Regions from separate parts of the Xanthomonas medicagonis genome, predicted to be linked through region 2. Evidence: predicted binding sites of a transcription regulator. Region 2 holds the regulator's gene; the other holds the start of a gene.
What was found. Region 2 encodes FliA, which starts transcription of late flagellar genes. Its sites were predicted from a motif close to TAAAGTTTNNCNNNCNNNGGCCGATAA; they were not measured.
Positions count from the first base shown of each region.

Region 1: the regulator FliA is predicted to act here: its motif matches at 2,285-2,311, upstream of AB3X07_RS00945 (methyl-accepting chemotaxis protein).

Region 1 covers NZ_CP162488.1:199,324-208,788, forward strand. The annotation lists gene AB3X07_RS00945 (methyl-accepting chemotaxis protein) at 78-2,186, opposite strand; gene AB3X07_RS00950 (MFS transporter) at 2,475-3,824, shown strand; gene folE (GTP cyclohydrolase I FolE) at 3,978-4,580, shown strand; gene AB3X07_RS00960 (DUF3375 domain-containing protein) at 4,652-6,121, shown strand; gene AB3X07_RS00965 (DUF4194 domain-containing protein) at 6,108-6,809, shown strand; gene AB3X07_RS00970 (ATP-binding protein) at 6,896-9,465, shown strand, end outside.
Region 2 covers NZ_CP162488.1:2,781,464-2,792,188, forward strand. The annotation lists gene flhA (flagellar biosynthesis protein FlhA) at 1-1,736, shown strand, start outside; gene flhF (flagellar biosynthesis protein FlhF) at 1,907-3,559, shown strand; gene AB3X07_RS11755 (MinD/ParA family ATP-binding protein) at 3,546-4,430, shown strand; gene AB3X07_RS11760 (RNA polymerase sigma factor FliA) at 4,427-5,176, shown strand; gene cheY (chemotaxis response regulator CheY) at 5,194-5,586, shown strand; gene AB3X07_RS11770 (protein phosphatase CheZ) at 5,587-6,198, shown strand; gene AB3X07_RS11775 (chemotaxis protein CheA) at 6,203-7,939, shown strand; gene AB3X07_RS11780 (flagellar motor protein) at 8,288-9,028, shown strand; gene motD (flagellar motor protein MotD) at 9,038-10,006, shown strand; gene AB3X07_RS11790 (ParA family protein) at 10,019-10,725, shown strand, end outside.

The sequences.
Region 1 (9,465 bases), 2.6 Mb from region 2:
TCGGGCGACCGAAGCCGGCCGGCGAGACGACAGGCCCGCGACGCGTGCGGCCCGCAGCGCCGGCCGCTGGCCCGCCCTCAGACGTGGGCGCCGACCTTGAACACTTCCACCGCCTGGGTGAGCTGCGCGGCGTGCTCCTCCAGCGCCTGCGCCGCGGTGCTGGCCTCTTCCACCAGCGCCACGTTCTGCTGGGTGGTCTCGTCCATCCTGGCGATGGTCTGGTTGACCTGTTCGATGCCGTGCGCCTGCTCGCGCGAGGCCGCGGAGATGTGGCCCATGATGTCGGTGACGTGCTGCACGCTGGCCACCACCTGGTCCATGGTGGCGCCGGCCTTGTGCACCAGCGCGGCGCCGTGGCTCACGCGTTGCACCGAATCGTCGATCAGGGTCTTGATCTCCTTGGCGGCGCTGGAGGCGCGATGGGCGAGGGTGCCCACTTCGGAGGCGACCACGGCGAAGCCCTTGCCCTGCTCGCCGGCGCGCGCGGCTTCCACCGCGGCGTTGAGCGCGAGGATGTTGGTCTGGAAGGCGATGCCGTCGATGACCGAGATGATGTCGGAGATGCGCTTGGACGCGGCCTCGATGCCGTTCATGGTGTCCACCGCCTGGCCGACCACGTCGCGGCCTTCGGTCGCCACGCCGGCCGCGCCCAGCGCCAGTTGGTTGGCGCGCTGGGCGTGCTCGGCGTTCTGCTTCACGGTGGAGGTCAGTTCCTCCATCGAGGCGGCGGTTTCCTCCAGGCTGGCCGCCTGCTGCTCGCTGCGCTGCGCCAGCTCCTGGTTGCCGCTGGCGATGTCCTCGGCGGCGAAGCCGATGCTGTTGGTGCTGCGCTGGATGTGGGCGACGATGTCGGTGAGCTGGCGCACGGTGCTGTTGGCGTCGTCGCGCATGGTCGCGAACACGCCGTGGAAGTGGCCGCTCATGCGCACGGTGAGGTCGCCGTCGGCGATGCTGCGCAGCAGGGCGGAGAACTTGGCCAGGTTGGTGTCGGCGGTGGCCATCATGGTGTCGAGGTTCTCGACCATGGTGCGGAACGCGTGCTCGAACTTCTCCGGCTGCCCGCGATGGGCGAAGTCGCCGGCGCAGGCGGCTTCGGCCAGCGCCTGGATCTGCACGTTGATCGCGTGCAGGTTCTGCTTCACCCGCTGCATGGCGGCGGTGATCGCGGCCTTCTCGCCGGGGTAGGGGGCGATGTCCTGGCTGAGGTCGCCGATCGCGTAGCGGCCCATCACCTCGGTGATGCGCAACTGGGTCTGCACGTGCGCGTCGACCAGGGCATTGGTGTCGGCGACCATGCGCCCGTACTCGCCGGGGAAGCGCTGCGCGTCCATGCGGTAGCTGATGGCGCCGGCGTCGTGGCGGGTGGCCATCTCGCGCTGCGCGGAGATGACCTCGTGCAGGCGCCGCTGCATCTGCTGCATCGCGCGCAGCAGCTGCCCGGATTCGTCGTTGGCGGTGGCGGTGTCGGGGCTGCCCAGGTCGCCGGCGCCGATGCGCTCGGCCAGGCGCAGCGCCTGCCGCAGCGGCAGCACCACGCTGCGGGTGAGCCCGATCGCGATGGCGGTGCCCAGCAGCAGGGCCAGCACGGTGCAGCCGATCATGAGCAGAGCGAAGCCGCGCGCGGTGGCCATCGCCTCCTTGGCGGCCTGGCGGTTCTTGGCCTCCTGCAGGTCGATGAAGGCGTTGATGCTGGCCAGCCAGTCGACGAAGGCCGGACGCGCCTGCTGCAGCAGCAGCGTGCGCGCCTGCGCGTCGTCGCCGGCCTGGCGCAGGCCGCGCACCTGCGCGATCAGCGGCATGGTGCGCTGTTCCACGCCCTGGATGCGCTGCAGGATGGCCTTCTCCCGCGGATCGGTGGAGGCGGCGAGCAGCGCGTCGAGCGGTTGCGCCGAGCGCCGGTAGTCCGCGGCCAGCTTGTCGATCAGTTGCTCGGTGGCCTGGCGGCCGGCCGCGTCGTCCAGCAGTACCACGTCGCGCAGGGCGATGGCGCGGTCGTGCACGCTGCCGCGGAAGTTGATCGCGTAGCGCTGCTTGACGCTGTTGACCTCGTTGATGGCGGTCAGGCGCCGGTCGATGCTGTGGACGCGCTGGATGCCGACCACGGTGAGCAGGACCATCAGCACGATGATCGAGAGGAAGCCGAGGGCCAGGCGCTGGCCGATGCGCAGATTCGAGAAGGCGTGCATGGAGGGGGAAGCCGGCGTAGAGAGGGGAATCCGGCGGTGAGTGGCGACGGAAGAGCGATCCGGTTGCCAGTGGCCGCGCGGTGTGCGGGAGCGCATGGATAGCGGCGTGCGGCCGGGGAACTGAAGCGCGCCGCGCTGCCCTCGCCGAATCCGAGGGTGGTACCAGGGCGCCTAGCGCCACCATTCCCTATGCCCGCTTCCCGATTCCCCGGCCGCCAGGTCGCCACGACAGGACGCTCGCACACGCCTGCCTATACTCGGCCGGTGTTCTCCAACCAGGCCGACCGCATGCAGCCTTCCTCTGCCTCCACCGCCGGCGCCGCGCCTGGCAGCCTCCGCCGCTCGGTGTCCAACACGCTCAAGGGCTCGGCCGGCAACCTGGTCGAGTGGTACGACGTCTACGTCTACTCGGTGTTCGCCACCTATTTCGAGTCGCAGTTCTTCTCCAAGGAAGACGCGAACGCCAAGCTCTACATCTGGGCGATCTTCGCGGTGACCTTCCTGATGCGGCCGATCGGCGCCTGGTACTTCGGCCGCTTCGCCGACCGCTACGGCCGCCGCCTGGCGCTGACGGTGTCGGTCTCGGTGATGGCGGCCTGCTCGTTCGTGATCGCGGTGACGCCGACCGTGGCCAGCATCGGCGCCGCCGCGGCGGTGGTGCTGGTGCTGGCGCGGCTGCTGCAGGGCTTCGCCACCGGCGGCGAATACGGCACCAGCGCCACCTACATGTCCGAGGCGGCGATCCCCGGGCGGCGCGGCTTCCTGTCCTCGTTCCACTACGTCACCCTGGTCGGCGGCCACGTGCTGGCGCAGGCGGTGCTGCTGGTGATGCTGCACTTCTTCGACAAGGGCCAGGTCTCCGAATGGGGCTGGCGCGTGGCCTTCGGCCTGGGCGGCGTCGGCGCGCTGGTGGTGTTCTGGCTGCGGCGCACGATGGACGAATCGCTGACCGCCGAGCAGATCGCCGCGGCCAAGCAGGGCGGGGCCAAGGCCTCCGGCTCGCTGCACGAACTGTTCGTGCACCAGTGGCGCCCGCTGCTGCTGTGCTTCCTGGTCACCGCCGGCGGCACCGTGGCCTTCTACACCTATTCGGTGACCGGGCCGAAGATGATCCAGACCGCGTTCGCCGGTGGCGACGTGATGGCCGGCACCGTGATCAACCTGGTCGCGCTGACCGTGCTGATGCTGATGCAGCCGGTCGGCGGCTGGCTGTCGGACATCGTCGGGCGCAAGACGCTGCTGGTGTTCTTCGGCATCGGCGGCGTGCTCTACACCTGGTTCCTGGTGATGGAACTGCCCAAGCAGAGCGACTGGCTGGCCGCGTTCGCGATCCTGACCGGCGGCTTCGTGATCCTCACCGGCTACACCTCGATCAACGCGGTGGTGAAGGCCGAACTGTTCCCGACCCACATCCGCGCCCTGGGCGTGGGCCTGGGCTACGCGCTGGCCAACTCGGCCTTCGGCGGCACCGCGCCGCTGCTGTACCAGGCGTCGTTGAAGACCGGCCATGTGAGTACCTTCGCCTGGTACGCCACCGCGGTGATCGCGGTGTCGCTGGTGGTGTACGTGTTCTTCCTGACCAACAAGGGCTCGAACTGGCTGGACCACGAGGGCGAGATGCACGCGCGTCGGCGCTGACCGCGGGCGGCGGCGCGGTGCCGTCCGGACGGACGGCACGAACGCTGAACGGAGCACCCGCGCCGGCGCGTGCGCCTGGCCGTCCCGGCGCCGTCCATGCGACGGCGCCGGGACGACTCGGGTACCATGCAGCCCCCTTACGGGCGTTCCCCCATGGCCGATTCAGACAAGACTCCCTCCTCCCCGGTGACCCAGGCGCAGGCCGAAGACGCCGTGCGCACCCTGCTGCGCTGGGCCGGCGAAGACCCCACCCGCGAGGGCCTGCTGGACACCCCGCGGCGCGTGGCCGAAGCCTACGGCGACTGGTTCAGCGGCTACCGCGCCGACCCGCGCGAGTACCTGATGCGCACCTTCGAGGAAGTGGCCGGCTACGACGAGCTGATCGTGCTGCGCGACATCGAGTACGAAAGCCACTGCGAACACCACATGGCGCCGATCATCGGCAAGGTCCATGTCGGTTACCTGCCGCGCGGCAAGGTGGTGGGCATCAGCAAGCTGGCGCGCGTGGTCGAGGCCTACGCGCGGCGCTTCCAGGTGCAGGAGAAGATGACCGCGCAGATCGCGCAGTGCATCCAGGACGTGCTGCAGCCGCTGGGCGTGGGCGTGGTGGTGGAAGGCGCGCACGAGTGCATGACCACCCGCGGCATCCACAAGCGCGGCGTCAGCATGGTCACCTCGAAGATGCTCGGCACCTTCCGCGAGGACGCGCGCACCCGCGCCGAGTTCCTGCGCTTCATCGACGGCGGCGTGCGCTGAGCGTGCCGTATGCGTTGCCGCGTTAACCCGTCCGCGCCGTCGCCACGCCCGTTGCGCCGCGCTCCTTCGGCATGAAGCACCGCGCCCGTATCGCCCGCTACCGCACGCTGCGCGAGCAGCCGCTGTGGAAGCTGCTCGCCGCCGACCAGGCGCCGGAGGTGATCGGCCTGCTGCAGACCCTGCTGCTGGAAACGGAGCGGCGGCTGCCGGCGGCGGTGCTGCACGAGCGCCTGCAGCGCATGCTCGACGAGCTCAATGCCGACGAGCTGTCGCGCGAACTGCCGCGCACCGCGCAGGCCTACGTGGCGCACTGGCTGGCGCAGGGCTGGCTGGAGCGCCGGCTGCCGGACGGCGCGCAGCAGGAGGAGTACGAACTGTCCACCCAGGCCGCGCAGGCGATCCGCTTCGCCGATGGCCTGGAACACGCGCGCGGCGCGGCCACCGAAAGCCGCCTGGCGCTGGTGATGCAGCAGTTGGCGCAGTTGGCGGCGCTGACCGAGACCAACCCCGATGCGCGGCTGTCGGCGCTGCGCGACGAGCGCGACCGCATCGACGCGGAGATCGCGCGGGTGACCAAGGGCAAGGTCGCGGCGCTGGACGGCAAGCGCGCGCTGGAGCGCGCGCGCCAGGTGATCGCGCTGGCCGACGAGCTCACCGAGGACTTCCGCCGCGTGCGCGACGACTTCGAGCAGCTCAATCGCGATTTCCGCGAGCGCATCATCGACGACGAGGGCGAGCGCGGCGAGATCCTGGGCAAGCTGTTCGAGGGCGTGGACGTGATCGGCGACAGCGATGCCGGCCGCAGTTTCCAGGCGTTCTGGGCCTTGCTCAACGACGCCGAACAGAGCGCCCAGCTCGACGCGGCGCTGGAGACGGTGCTGTCGCGCGGCTTCGCGCGCAAGCTCGATCGGCGCGAGCGCGGTTTCCTGCGCGGCCTGACCGGCACCATGCTCGAACGCGGCGGCCAGGTGCACGACGTGATGCAGCATTTCGCGCGCAGCCTGCGCGGCTTCGTGCAGAGCCGCGGCTATCTGGAACAGCGCCGGCTCAACCAGTTGCTCAAGCAGGCGCAGGCCGAGGCGCTGGCGCTGCGCGACCACATTCCCGCGCAGCGCGGCATCGGCCGCGACCTCAACCTGACCACCAGCCGCCTGCGCTCGTTGGCGCAGTGGCGCCTGCACGACCCACGCCAGCAGCAGGTCGAGGGTGGCATCCAGCGCAACGAGGCGGCGGCGATCTCGCTGGACAGCGTCGGCGACCTGGTCGCGCAGTCGGAAATCGACTTCCGCAGCCTGCGCCGCGACCTGTTTGACCTGCTCGGCGAGCAGCCGCAGTTGTCCATCGCCCAGGTCCTGGCCCAGCGCGAGGCCAGCCAGGGCCTGGGCAGCGTGATCGGCTACCTGTCGCTGGGCACGCGCCATGGCGTGGTCGCCGCCGATCAGCACGAGATCGCGCAATGGCGCGGCGGCGACGGCCAGTGGCGCCGCGCGCGCATTCCGTTGGTGTGGTTCACCCAGGAGAAACGCCATGAACTGGCATGACGACACGTTGGATGGCGACCAGGAACGCGTGCCCGAGGCGGCCGACGACGCGGCGCCCGAGGCCGGCACCGGCCTGTTTCCTGGCGACAGCGGGCGCCTGCCGGTGGAGGCGCGACGCGCGCTGTGCCAGTTGCTCAGCGGCCCCAGCGTGGACGCGCAGCGCCACAGCAAGCTGTGGCCGGCGCTGTTGCGCAGCGAGGCGCCGATCCGCAGCGCGCTGGCCGACCTGTTCCTGGAACTGGTGCTGGACCGCGAGGCCGGCATCGCCTTCACCCGCCAGGCCGACACCGGCGAACTGGAAGCGCCGGTGCTGCTGCGCTCGGCGCCGCTGACCTTCATCGATTCGGTGCTGCTGCTGTACCTGCGCCAGCAACTGGCCGAGGCCGACGCGCGCGGCGTGCGCGCGGTGGTGGAGGAAGCGCAGCTCGGCGAGGCGCTGGCGGTGTACGAGAAGAATCTCTCCACCGACCGCGCCGGCTTCCTGCGCCGGGTCGGCAATGCCGTGCAGAAGATGAAGGACAACCACATCCTGACCCGCCTGCGTGGCGAGGACGACCGCTATGAGGCTTCTCCGGCGCTGAAGCTGCTGTTCTCGGCCGAGGACGTGGCCGCGCTGGCGCAGGTCTATCGCCAGTTGCGCGAAGGCCCGGGCGGCGAGGACGACGCCGAGACGACGCAGGACGCCTGAGCCGCGCCGGCTCGGGGTCGGTACCTTGCCGGCATCGGCATCGGCATCGGCTTGGTTCCGCGCGCCCCCGTCCCTAGACTGTGCGGATGAAATCCTCCGCTTCCACGCCCGCCCTGTTCGCCGGCGATCTGCCCGATCCACGTCTCCAGCAATTCCGCATGCGCCGCCTGCAGGTGCACAACTGGGGCACGTTCTCCGGCCTGACCGAGATCCCGATCGCGGAGCGCGGCTTCCTGTTCGTCGGCCGTTCCGGCTCGGGCAAGTCCACCCTGCTCGATGCGATGTCGGCGCTGCTGACGCCGCCGAGCATCGTCGATTTCAACGCCGCCGCGCGCGAGGCCGAGCGCAGCGGCCGCGACCGCAACCTGGTGTCCTACGTGCGCGGCGCCTGGGCCGACCAGCACGACAGCGAATCGGGCGAGATCGCCACCCAGTACCTGCGCAAGGGCGCCACCTGGACCGCGCTGGTGCTGGAATACCGCGACGGCGAGCACCGCGTGGTCAGCCTGGTGCGGCTGTTCTGGATCGCCGGCAACGGCACCGCCGCGGCCGACGTGCGCAAGCACTACATGGTGGCCGAGCGCGCGTTCGACATCGCCACCGACCTGGACGGTTTCGACCTGGACCTGCGCAAGCTCAAGCAGCGCCTGCACGACGTGCACCATTTCGACAGCTTCGCCGGCTATGCCGAACGCTTCCGCCACCAGCTCGGCATCGGCAACGAGATGGCGCTGCGGCTGCTGCACAAGACCCAGTCGGCGAAGAACCTCGGTGACCTCAACGCCTTCCTGCGCGGCTTCATGCTCGAGGAGCCGAAGACCTTCGACGCGGCCGAGCGGCTGGTCGGCGACTTCGCTGAACTCGACGGCGCGCACCAGGCGGTGGTCACCGCGCGGCGCCAGGTCGAGACCCTGCTGCCGGCGCGCGCGCACCACGCCGACCTGATGGCGGTGCGCCGCCAGCGCAGCGAACTGGACGAACTCAAGCTCGGCATCGACAGCTACCGCGAGCAACGCCGGCTGGCGCTGCTGGATGCGCGGCTGCAGGAACTGGATACCCAGGACCGCGGCCTGGCCGGCGAGGAAGGGCAACGCCGCGCCGCGCTGGAGAACCATCAGCGGCGCCTGGACGATCTGGAAGCGCAGCGCCGCGCGCAGGGCGGCGAGCGCATCGATGCGCTGGAACGCGAGCGCGGCCAGCTCGAAGCCGAGCGCGACCGCCGCGCCGCCAAGCGCACCCAGGCCGAGCAGGCCTGCCGCCAGCTCGAGCAGACCCTGGCCGGCAGCGCGCATGGCTTCGCCGAGCAGGCCGCCCAGGCGCGCGCGGCGCTGGAGGACGGCACCCGCGCGGCCGCCGAACTCGACGAGGCGATCGGCCAGCGCATCGCCGGCAAGGCCGAGGACGCCAAGCGCTTCGCCGAGGTGCGCGCCGAGATCGAGGCGCTCAAGCGCAACCCCTCCAACATTCCCGCGCCGATGCAGGCGCTGCGCGCGCGCCTGAGCGCCGACACCGGTGTGCCCGAGGCCGCCCTGCCGTTCGTCGGCGAGTTGCTGCAGGTGCGCAGCGAGGAATCCGACTGGCGCGGCGCCATCGAGCGCGTGCTGCACGGCTTCGCGCAATCGTTGCTGGTGGACGAGCGTCACTATGCCGACGTGGCCGACTGGGTCAATCGCACCCACCTGGGCATCCGCCTGGTCTACTACCGGGTCCGCGACAACGAACACGCGCTGGCGGCGCGCGCGCCGGCCGCGGGTTCGCTGCTGCACAAGCTGGAGGTGCGCGAGCACGCCTTCGCCGGCTGGCTGCGCCGCGAACTGGGCAAGCGCTTCGACTACGACTGCGTGGACAGCGCCAAGGCGTTGCGCCATGCCGAGCGCGCCATCACCCGCGAAGGCCAGGTCAAGCATCCGGGCGAGCGTTACGAGAAGGACGACCGGCATGCGGTGAACGACCGCCGGCGCTGGCTGCTGGGGTTCGACAACCGCGACAAGCTGGCCTTGTTCGAGGAAGAAGGCCTGGCGCTGGCGCAGCGCATCGCCGCCTGCGACGCCGACGTGGCCGCATTGCGCGCGCGCCGCGAACGCGACGGCGCGCGGCGCCTGGCCCAGCACACCCTGGCCAACCTGGCCTGGGACGAGATCGACGTGGCCGCGCCGCTGCAGCGCCTGGACGACATCGCCACGGCGCTGCGCCAGTTGCGCGAGGGCGACGCCAACCTGCGCGCGCTGGGCGAGGCGATCGACCATGCGCGCGCCGACATCAAGCAGGCCGAGCGCACCTTCGAGGGCGTGCGGACGGAGCGCATCACCCTCGGTGCCGAACGGTCGCGGCTGGAAAAGCAGCGGCTGCACTGCGCCGACGCGGACGCGCGCGTGGTCACGCCCCTGCAGCGGCAGGGATTGGACGAGCGCCTCGCGGGCCTCGGCGTGCTGAGTCTGGACAATCTCGAGGCGCATTTCCGCCAGATCGGCAATGCCCTCGTCGAGCAGACCAGCGCCAGCGACAAGGAACACAACCGCCTGGAGCAGCTGCTGCTCGGCTGCTTCCGCCGCTATTGCCAGCAGTGGCCCGAGGACAGCGGCGATTTCACCGTGAACCTGAGCAGCGCCGAGGATTTCCTCGCGCGCCTGCAGCGCCTGGAACGCGATGGCCTGCC
Region 2 (10,725 bases):
TGATCGGCGGCAACTACGCGGTCGGCATCGTGGTGTTCGCGATCCTGACCATCATCAACTTCGTGGTCATCACCAAGGGCGCCGGGCGCGTGTCGGAAGTGACCGCGCGCTTCATCCTCGACGCCATGCCCGGCAAGCAGATGGCGATCGACGCCGACCTCAACGCCGGCCTGCTGACCCGCGAGGAAGCCAAGCTGCGCCGCGAGGAAGTGCGCGAGGAAGCGGACTTCTACGGCTCGATGGATGGCGCCAGCAAGTTCATCCGCGGCGATGCCATCGCCGGCATCCTGATCCTGTTCATCAACTTGATCGGCGGCATGGCGGTCGGCGTCCTGCAGCACGGCATGCCGGTGGCGCAGGCCGCGTCCACCTATACGCTGCTGTCGATCGGCGACGGCCTGGTCGCGCAGTTGCCGGCGCTGCTGGTGTCCTCGGCGGTGGCGATGCTGGTCACCCGCGCCTCGCGCTCGCAGGACATGGGCGCCTCGATGATGGGCCAGGTGTTCGGCCAGCACAAAGCGCTGGCGGTGGCCGCGGCGATCCTGGGCCTGGTCGGCCTGGTCCCGGGCATGCCCAACGTCGCTTTCTTGACGCTGGCGCTGATCCTGGGCCTGCTGGCCTGGAAGATGTGGAAGCGCAGCCTGCTGCCGGAAGAGGCCAAGCCCGACCCGGCGCAACAGGCCGCCACGGCCGGCGCCCAGGCCAATGCCGAGCTGGGCTGGGACGAACTGCGCCCGATCGACCCGCTGGGCCTGGAGGTCGGCTACCGGCTGATCCCGCTGGTGGACAAGGCCCAGGGCGGCGAACTGATGGCGCGGATCAAGGGCGTGCGCCGCAAGCTCACCCAGGACATCGGCTTCCTGATCCCGCCGGTGCACATCCGCGACAACCTGGAACTGCCGGCCAACGCCTACCGCCTGTTGGTGCACGGCGTGCCGGTGGCCACCGCCGACATCCATCCGGACCGCGAACTGGCGCTGGACCCGGGTGGCGCGCTGGGCAAGATCGACGGCATTCCCGGCAAGGACCCCGCCTTCGGCCTGGACGCGATCTGGATCCAGCCGCACCAGCGCGCCCAGGCCGAGACCATGGGCTACACCGTGGTCGACCCGGCCACGGTGATCGCCACCCACTTGTCGCACCTGATCCGCGAACACGCCCCGGAACTGCTCGGCCACGAGGAAGTGCAGCAACTGCTGGCCACCCTGGGCAAGAGCGCGCCCAAGCTGGTCGAGGACCTCACCCCGAAGGCGCTGCCGCTGTCGGTGGTGGTGCGCGTGCTGCAGAACCTGCTGATCGAGAAGATCCCGGTGCGGCAGCTGCGCAAGATCGTCGAGGCCCTGGTCGAGCACGCCCCGCAGAGTCAGGAACCCGGCGCGCTCACCGCCGCGGTGCGCAACGCGCTGGGCCGGTTCATCGTCCAGGAAATCGCGGGTATGTCCGCCGAACTGCCGGTGTTCACCCTGGCCCCGCAATTGGAACGTGTCTTGCAGGACTCTACGCAAGGCAACGGTGCCGCACTGGAACCCGGCCTGGCCGAGCGACTGCACCAGAGCCTGGCCGAGTGCGTTGGCAAGCAGGAGGCGCGCAACGAGCCGGCGGTGGTGCTGGTGCCGGCGCAGGTCCGCGCGGCCCTGGCCAGGCTGGTCCGCCACAGCGTCCCCTCGCTGTCGGTCCTGTCCTACAGCGAGGTGCCGGAAGACAAGCGGCTGAAGCTGGTCGGGACGATTAGCTGAGGTGCGGGGAATCGGGAATCGGGAATGGGGAAGCGCAACAGCGTTCCCACAGCGGAGAGAGCAATGAGTAAGAACACCACAACCCAAGCACGGCATCGCGGCCCACCAGACGGCAGCGCAGGCGCCCCATCCATTCCCCATTCCCGATTCCCCATTCCCGGCCTCCACCCATGAAGATCAAACGCTTCGTAGCTCCCGACATGCGCACCGCGTTCCGCATGGTGCGCGACGAGCACGGTCCGGATGCGGTGATCCTGTCCAACCGTCGGACCGACGAGGGCATCGAGATCGTCGCCGCCAGCAACTACGACGAGGCGCTGGTGCAGCAGGCGCTGGACGCGGTGCGTCCGGACGAGACCGCGCGGCTGCCGGTGTCGGCCGCCAACCCGGCGCCGCGCCCGGCCAAGGCTTCGGCCAATCCGGCGATGGCGATGATGGCCGCGATCAGCCAGCGCCGCGCCCCGGCCGCCGGCCAGGCGAACCCGGCGCCCGCGGCGCAGGCCGCGCCGGCGCGGCCGCTGACCCAGCCGGCCGCGATCGCCGCCTCGGCGATGCCCGCCGGCACCGCGCCCGCGCCGAGCCGCCCCGCCGCCCCGAGCCGTCCGGCCGCTGCGCCGCCCGCCCCGGTGGCCGACACCGCCCCGTTCGCCGAATTCCGCATTCCCGAAGACGTGTTCCGCAACGCGCCGATCAGCGTGCCGATGCCCAGCCCGTTCGCCGCCCCGGCCGTGCCCGCCAGCGCCGCCGCCGCGGTGCCGGCCTGGCTCGAGGACATCGCCGCGGTGGCGCTGACTCCGACCGCCGCTCCCGCCGCCCCGGCGCCGGCCGCCGCGGCCGCGCCGCAGGCCGCCGCGAGCGCCGGGATCCCGACGGCGCCGGCGCTGGCGCCGGTGCCGAGCTTCCCGGCCGCGCAGAACGACGAACAATTGACTCAGCTGCGCGACGAACTGGCGCTGATGCGGCAGATGATCGAGCGCGAGATGAACCGCCTCACCGATGAACGTCTGCGCGGCTCGCCGGTGCGTGCCCAGGCGCTGGAGCTGATGGACGACTACGGCTTCGACAGCGGCATCACCCGCGACGTGGTCATGCAGATCCCCGCCGACCTGGAGCTGCACCGCGGCCGCGGGCTGATGCTGGGCCTGCTGTCCAAGCGCCTGCCGATCGCCGCGCTGGACCCGCTCGAGGAAGGCGGGGTGATCGCCCTGATCGGCCCCACCGGCGCCGGCAAGACCACCACCATCGCCAAGCTGGCCTCGCGCTTCCTGGAGCGCCACGCCGCCCGCGACGTGGCCCTGGTCACCACCGACACGGTCCGCGTCGGCGGCCGCGAACAGCTGCACAGCTACGGCCGCCAGCTCGGCATCGCCGTGCACGAGGCCGACAGCGACGCCGCCCTGCAGCAGCTGCTGGAGCGCCTGCGCGACTACAAGCTGGTGCTGATCGACACCGCCGGCATGGGCCAGCGCGACCGCGCCCTGGTCGCGCAGTTGCACTGGCTGCGCGCCTCGCGAGTGGTCCGGTCCTTGCTAGTACTCCCTGCCAATGCCCATTTCTCCGACCTGGACGAGGTGGTGCGCCGGTTCGCCGGCGCCGATCCGCAGGGGGTGATCTTGACCAAGCTGGATGAAACCGGGCGGTTTGGCAGTGCCCTGTCGGTGGTCGCGGACCACCGGCTTCCCATCACCTGGGTGACCGATGGTCAGCGCGTGCCGGACGACCTGCACCGCGCCAACGCCGCCAGCCTGGTATTGCGCCTTGAAGATTTGCGGCGCGCTGCCGATAAGCCCTGTACTCCGGAGCAGACCCATGCCGTCGCGTGATTACGTCAACCTGACCAATGCCTTCCCCCTGTCGGCAACGCGCAGCGAGCCGCTGGGCCCGGTGCGCACCATCGCCGTGACCGGCGGCAAGGGCGGCGTCGGCAAGACCAACATCTCGGTCAACCTGTCCATGGCGCTGGCCGACATGGGCAAGCGCACCCTGCTGCTGGACGCCGACCTCGGCCTGGCCAACGTCGACGTGCTACTCGGGCTGACCCCCAAGTTCACCCTCGCCGACCTGGTCGCCGGGCGCTGCACCCTGGAAGAGGTGCTGATCGACATGCCCAACGGCCTGATGGTGGTGCCCGCCGCCTCCGGCCGCCGGCACATGGCCGAACTGCCGCCGGCGCAGCACGTCGGCCTGGTCAACGTGTTCTCCGAGCTGCAGCGCGAGCTCGACGTGATGATCATCGACACCGCAGCCGGCATCACCGACAGCGTGCTGACCTTCTGCCAGGCCGCGCAGGACGCGGTGGTGGTGGTCTGCGACGAACCGGCCTCGATCACGGACGCCTACGCCCTGATCAAGGTGCTCTCGCGCGAACGCGGCGTGGACCGGGTGCAGATCGTGGCCAACATGGTCCGCGACCTCAACGAAGGCCGCCTGCTGTACGACAAGCTGAGCCGGGTGTGCGAGAAGTTCCTCGGCGACGTGTCGCTGAACTACCTGGGCTGCGTGCCGCAGGACGACTGGCTGCGCCTGTCGGTGCAGCGCCAGCAGCCGGTGGTCAAGGCCTACCCGTCCAGCCCGTCGGCGCAGGCGATCGCCGAGATCGCCCGCCGCACCGCGCGCTGGCAGGCCCCGACCGCGCCGCGCGGCAACGTCGAGTTCTTCGTCGAACGGATCATCCAGCGGGGGGTCGCCGCATGAACGCCGCCGCCCAGTACCGCGCCGTGCAGCGCAACAGCGCCAACGACTACATCACCCAGCATTCGGACCTGGTGCGGCGCATCGCCCACCACCTGGCGGCGCGGCTGCCGGCCAGCGTCGAGATCGACGACCTGATCCAGGCCGGCATGATCGGCCTGATCGAGGCCTCGCGCAGCTACGATGCCGACCAGGGCGCCTCGTTCGAGACCTACGCCTCGATCCGCATCCGCGGCTCGATGATCGACGAGATCCGCCGCGGCGACTGGGTGCCGCGCTCGGTGCACCGCCGCGCCCGCGACGCCGCCTCGGCGATCCGCAAGATCGAGCAGAGCACCGGCCGCGCCGCCGCCGCCAACGAAGTGGCCGCGGCGATGGACATGCCGCTTCCCGAATACCTGCGCTTGATGGAAGATGCCGCACGCGGCCAGGTGCTGAGCCTGGAGTCGCGGGTCGAGGACCATGGCGAACTGGACACCATCGCCAAGGGCGGCCCCAATCCGCAGCAGATGCTGGAACGCAGCGAATTCGGCCGCGAGCTGGGCAAGGCGATCGCGCAGTTGCCCGAACGCGAGCAGCTGGTGCTGTCGCTGTACTACGAGCAGGAACTGAACCTGAAGGAAATCGGCGCGGTGCTCGGTGTCAGCGAGTCGCGCGTGTGCCAGATCCACGGCCAGGCCACGGTCCGGTTGCGCGGGCGCCTCAAGGCGTTCGAAGCGGCCGACGCCGGCCTGGAAGACGAAGAATAAGACCCAAGGAGTAAGCGGTGAACAAGAACATGCGGATTTTGATCGTGGACGATTTCTCGACGATGCGACGCATCGTCAAGAATCTGCTCGGCGATCTGGGCTTCACCAACACCGCCGAGGCCGAAGACGGCAACAGCGCCCTCGCCGCGCTGCGCTCGGCACCGTTCGAGTTCGTGGTCACCGACTGGAACATGCCCGGCATGACCGGCATCGACCTGCTGCGCAACATCCGCGCCGACGACAAGCTCAAGCACCTGCCGGTGCTGATGGTGACCGCCGAGGCCAAGCGCGAGCAGATCATCGAGGCCGCGCAGTGCGGCGTGAACGGCTACATCATCAAGCCGTTCACCGCGCAGACGCTGCAGGAGAAGCTGGGCAAGATCTTCGAACGTCTGGGAGCGACCGCCTAAATGGAAGCCACCGCCGAACGTACCGCCCTGATCGAACGCCTGCAAGGCGCCCTGGACGCGCTGGAGAACGGCGACGAGGCCGGCTGGCGCAGGGAGATCGACACCCTCGCCGCCTGGCGCACGCGACCGATGATGCAGGGCCTGAGCCGGCTCGCCCGCGACCTGGGCCAGGCGCTCGGCGAACTGCCGGTGGTGCCCAGCGAGGCCGGCGAACTGGACGACGCCTGCTCGCGCCTGGACCACGTGGTGGAGATGACCGAACAGGCCAGCCACCGCACCCTGGACCTGGCCGAGGAATGCCGCGCGCTGGCCAACCAGCTCAGCGCCGGCGGCCTCAGCGGCGACCAGAGCGAGATCCTCGACAAGATCCGCCACAACCTCACCGAGATGGCCCTGGCGCAGAGCTTCCAGGACCTGACCGGGCAGATCATCCGCCGCGTCGCCACCATCGTGCGCCGCGTGCACGAAGGCTTCGGCGCGCTGGGACTGCCGCCGAAGGACGACAACAAGAAGGCCGACGGCGGCCTGGCCGGCCCCGCGCTGGCCGGACTGGACCGTCACGGCGTGTCGCAGAACGACGCCGACGACCTTTTGTCAGGACTGGGACTGTAATTTTATGAGCGCCGTACCCGACGACATCGCTGCCGACTTCATCATCGAGGCCCAGGAGATCCTGGACCGGCTCGGCGAGCAATTGGTGTCGCTGGAGCAGGCGCCCGAGGACAGCGGCCAGCTCAACGCGGTGTTCCGCGGCTTCCACACGCTCAAGGGCGGCGCCGGCTTCCTGGCGATCACCCCGATGGTGGAGCTGTGCCACGCCGCCGAGGACACCCTCGGCCAGGCCCGCGCCGGCCAGGCCACCCTGCAGGCACGGCACTTCGACGCCGCGCAGCAGTCGCTGGACTACCTGCAGTCGATGCTCGACGCGTTCGGCAGCGGCAACGAACCGCCGCGCGCGCCGGCGTCGCTGATCGCGCAGTTCGCCACCAGCGGCGAAGAGACGGCGGTGGTGGCGGCCAAGCCCGCCGCCGCGCCGGCCAAGGCCGCGGGCGCCGGCGACGACCTGATCGACGACGACGAATTCGAGGCGCTGCTGGACCAGTTGCATGGCGACGCGCCGCCCGCGGCCACGCCGCAGGCGCTGCAGCCGCCGCCGCGCGCGCCCAGCGCCGCGCCCAAGGCGGCCGCCGCGCCGGCCAAGGCCGCCGAACCCGAACACACCGTGCGCGTGGACACCAAGCGCCTGGACGCGATCGTGAACCTGATCGGCGAACTGGTGCTGTCGCGCAACCGGCTCAAGACCCTGCGCGTGCGCCTGCGCGACGAGGAACTGGACCGCGCGGTCAGCAGCCTGGACATCGCCACCGCGCGCCTGCAGTCGGCGGTGATGCGCACGCGCATGCAGCCGGTCGGCAAGGTGTTCTCGCGCTTTCCCAAGGTGGCGCGCGACGTCGCCCGCTCGCTCAACAAGGAAGTGGACCTGGAACTGGTCGGCGCCGAGACCGAACTGGACCGCAACCTGGTCGAGGCCCTGGCCGACCCGCTGGTGCACCTGGTGCGCAACGCGATCGACCACGGCATCGAGACCCCGGCGCTGCGCGAGGCCACCGGCAAGCCGCGCGGCGGCCACGTGCGCCTGTCGGCGCAGCAGGAAGGCGACTACGTCAGCATCGAGGTGCAGGACGACGGCGCCGGCATCGATCCGGAGCGGCTGCGCGCCAAGGCCCGCGAGAAGGGCCTGATCGATCCCGAGGCCGCCGCGCGCCTGACCACCGAGGAATGCCTGCACCTGGTGTTCCTGCCCGGCTTCTCGACCAAGTCCGAAGTCACCGACATCTCCGGCCGCGGCGTCGGCATGGACGTGGTGCAGTCGCGGATCCGCGAACTCAGCGGGCAGATCCAGATCCAGTCGGAACTGGGCCGCGGCAGCCGCTTCCTGATCCGCGTGCCGCTGACCCTGGCGATCCTGCCGACCCTGCTGGTGCAGGCCGGCGACACCGTCTACGCGCTGCCGCTGGCGCGCGTGGTCGAGGTGCTGCACGCCCCGCGCCGCTCGCTGGGCTGGTTCGACGGCCGTGCCGTGCTCGACCGGCAGTCGCACACCCTGCCGCTGGTGGACCTGCGCCAGTGGCTCAACATCGACGCCCCGCAACTGCCGCTGCTCACCGTGGTGGTGCTGCAGGCCGGCGAATCGCGCATGGGCCTGGTCGTGGACCAGGTCCGTGGCCGCGAGGAAGTGGTGATCAAACCCCTGCCGCGCGCCCTGCGCGGCCTGCCCGGCTACGCCGGCGCGACCCTGATCGGCGACGGCCGCCTGGCGTTGATCCTGGATGTGGATGGCTTGAAGGCCTGAAAGGCCGGGATTGGGGAATGGGGATTGGGGAATCGTAGGAGCCGCATCCCTGGCGCCTTGTTTCCCCTGTAGGAGCGGCTTCAGCCGCGACGCGGTGAGGCTGGAAATCGGGAATCGGGAATCGCAACAGCGGCTCCCGCTCTCCTCGTACCGCTTCAGACCTTCGCGCGCGCGCTTTTGCGATTCCCTATTCCCCAATCCCGCTTCCCGGCTTCACGGCTGCTGAGCTGTTCCTCCGACCAGCCGAGCCGCTATCGGCGCTCGCGCTTCTGCGATTCCCCATTCCCCAATCCCCATTCCCGGCCCCAAGGCCATCAAGTCCCAAGCCCCCTGGCCGATACCTCCTGCATGGACAAACTCAGTCTCATCGGTCTGCTGTTGGCGATCGCCTCGCTGGTCGGCGGCAGCATCCTCAAGGGCGCCGGCATTTCGGCGCTGTGGTCGCCGGCCGCGTTCGTGATCGTGATCGTCGGCACCGTCGCCGCGATCCTGGTGCACACGCCGCCGGCGGTGTTCCGGCGCGCCTTCCAGATCGCCAAGTGGATCCTGCATCCGCCGGCCAGCAACCGGCAGGAACTGCTGCAGCAGATCGTGGAGTGGAGCAACATCGCCCGCCGCCAGGGCCTGCTCGGCCTGGAAGGCCAGGTCCAGCACCAGCACGACCCGTTCGTGCGCAAGGGCCTGCAGATGCTGGTGGACGGCGTGGAGCCGGAATCGATCCGGCACATGCTCGAGATCGACCTGGAAGGCCAGGAACACTGCGACCTGGCCGCGGCCAAGGTGTTCGAGGGCATGGGCATCTATGCGCCGACGCTGGGCATCATCGGCGCGGTGCTGGGCCTGATCGCGGTGATGAAGAACCTGGCCGACCCGAGCAAGCTCGGCCACGGCATCGCCGCCGCGTTCACCGCCACCATCTACGGCATCGCCTCGGCCAACCTGCTGTTCCTGCCGATGGCCAGCAAGCTCAAGAGCGTGATCAAGCACAGCAGCGGCGAGCGCGAAATGATCATCGAGGGGCTCATCGCCATCGCCCAGGGCGAGAACCCGCGCAACATCGAATCGAAATTGGCCGGCTTCTTGCATTGACCGGACACTATGGCACGCAAGCGTCCCCACGAAGATCACGTCAACCATGAGGCATGGGCGATCCCCTACGCCGATCTGATGACGTTGCTGCTCGCCTTCTTCGTGGTGATGTATGCCTTGTCCACGGTCAACGAGGCCAAGTACCGGGTCATGGCCGACGCGATGAGCACCGCCTTCGGCGGCGCGCCGCGGACCGTGAGTCCGGTGCAGGTCGGCGACCACCTGATGCAGGGCCAGGGTGGCGAACGGCCGACTCCGATCAAGTCCAGCCCGGCGCTGTCGCTGCCCGACGCGAACCGGCTGCCGTCGGCCTCGCCGTTGCGCGCCAGCGGCGCGCTGCGCGACGAGGACCAGTTGCGGCGCGCGCAGCGCCAGCTCGACGGCATCGCCGACCGGCTCGGCGCGGCGTTGGCGCCGCTGATCCAGAAGAAGCTGATCAGCGTGCGCCACGCCGGCCTGTGGATCGAGGTGGAGATCAACAGCGACATCCTGTTCGGCTCCGGCTCGGCGACGCTGGACCAGAGCGCGCGCGCCACCCTGACCCAACTGGCCCAGGTGCTGGTGCCGGTGCCCAACGGGGTGCGCGTGGAGGGCTATACCGACAACACGCCGATCGCCACCTTGCAGTTCCCCTCCAACTGGGAACTGTCGGCGGCGCGCGCGGCCAGCGTGGTGCACCTGTTCGCCGACCAGGGCCTGCAGCCCTCGCGGCTGTCGATGATCGGCTATGGCGAATTCCGCCCGCGCGCCGACAACGACAGCCAGGCCGGCCGCAACGCCAACCGCCGCGTGGTGCTGGTGATCCTGGCCGACGCCGGCGACACCGATCCGAACGACGTCGAGACCGGGCGCAATGCGGCGCCGGTGGTCGCGACCGGCGCGCCGGCGGCCCAAGACCGATCCAGCGACGCCGGCACCGCGCCGGCGCCTCCGACCCACCCCGCCGGCGCGTCCCGCGCCGTACCTGCTGTGAATTGAAGGAGTGAACTGATGCGCATCTGGGCGATTGCCAACCAGAAAGGCGGCGTGGGCAAGACCACGACCACGCTGGCGCTGGGCCGTGGCCTGGCCATGCTCGGCCATCGGGTGCTGATGCTGGATCTCGATCCGCACGCCTCGCTGACCCGCGCCTTCGACGTTCCGCAGGAACCGCCGCCGAGCGGCGTGCTCGACCTGTTCTCGACCCCGCCGGGCGACCTGGCCACGCTGGCCCGCGCCACCGCCATCGAGCGCCTCGGCTACGTCTGCGGGCAGACCGCGCTGGCCACGCTGGAGCGGCGCAGCGCCAACCAGCCCGGGCTCGGCCTGGCGCTGCAGCAGGCGATGACGCGGCATGCCGGCCAGCACGACTACATCCTGCTCGACTGCCCGCCGACCCTGGGCCTGCTGATGATCAACGCGCTGGCCGCGGCCGACCGCGTGATCATCCCGACCCAGGCCGAGCCGCTGGCGCTGCATGGCCTGGCCAGCATGGTCCGCACCGTGGACATGGTCGAGCGCTCGCGCCGCCGTCCGCTGCCCGCCTCGATCCTGCCGACCCTGTTCGACAAGCGCACCCGCGCCGGCAACGACACCCTGCGGCAGATGCAGGACGCCTACGGCGAGCGGGTCTGGGAAGACGCGATCCCGGTCGACACCAAGATCTGCAACGTCAAGGCATTGACGGTCGCCGGCATTCCCGGCGACTACCCCGGCCG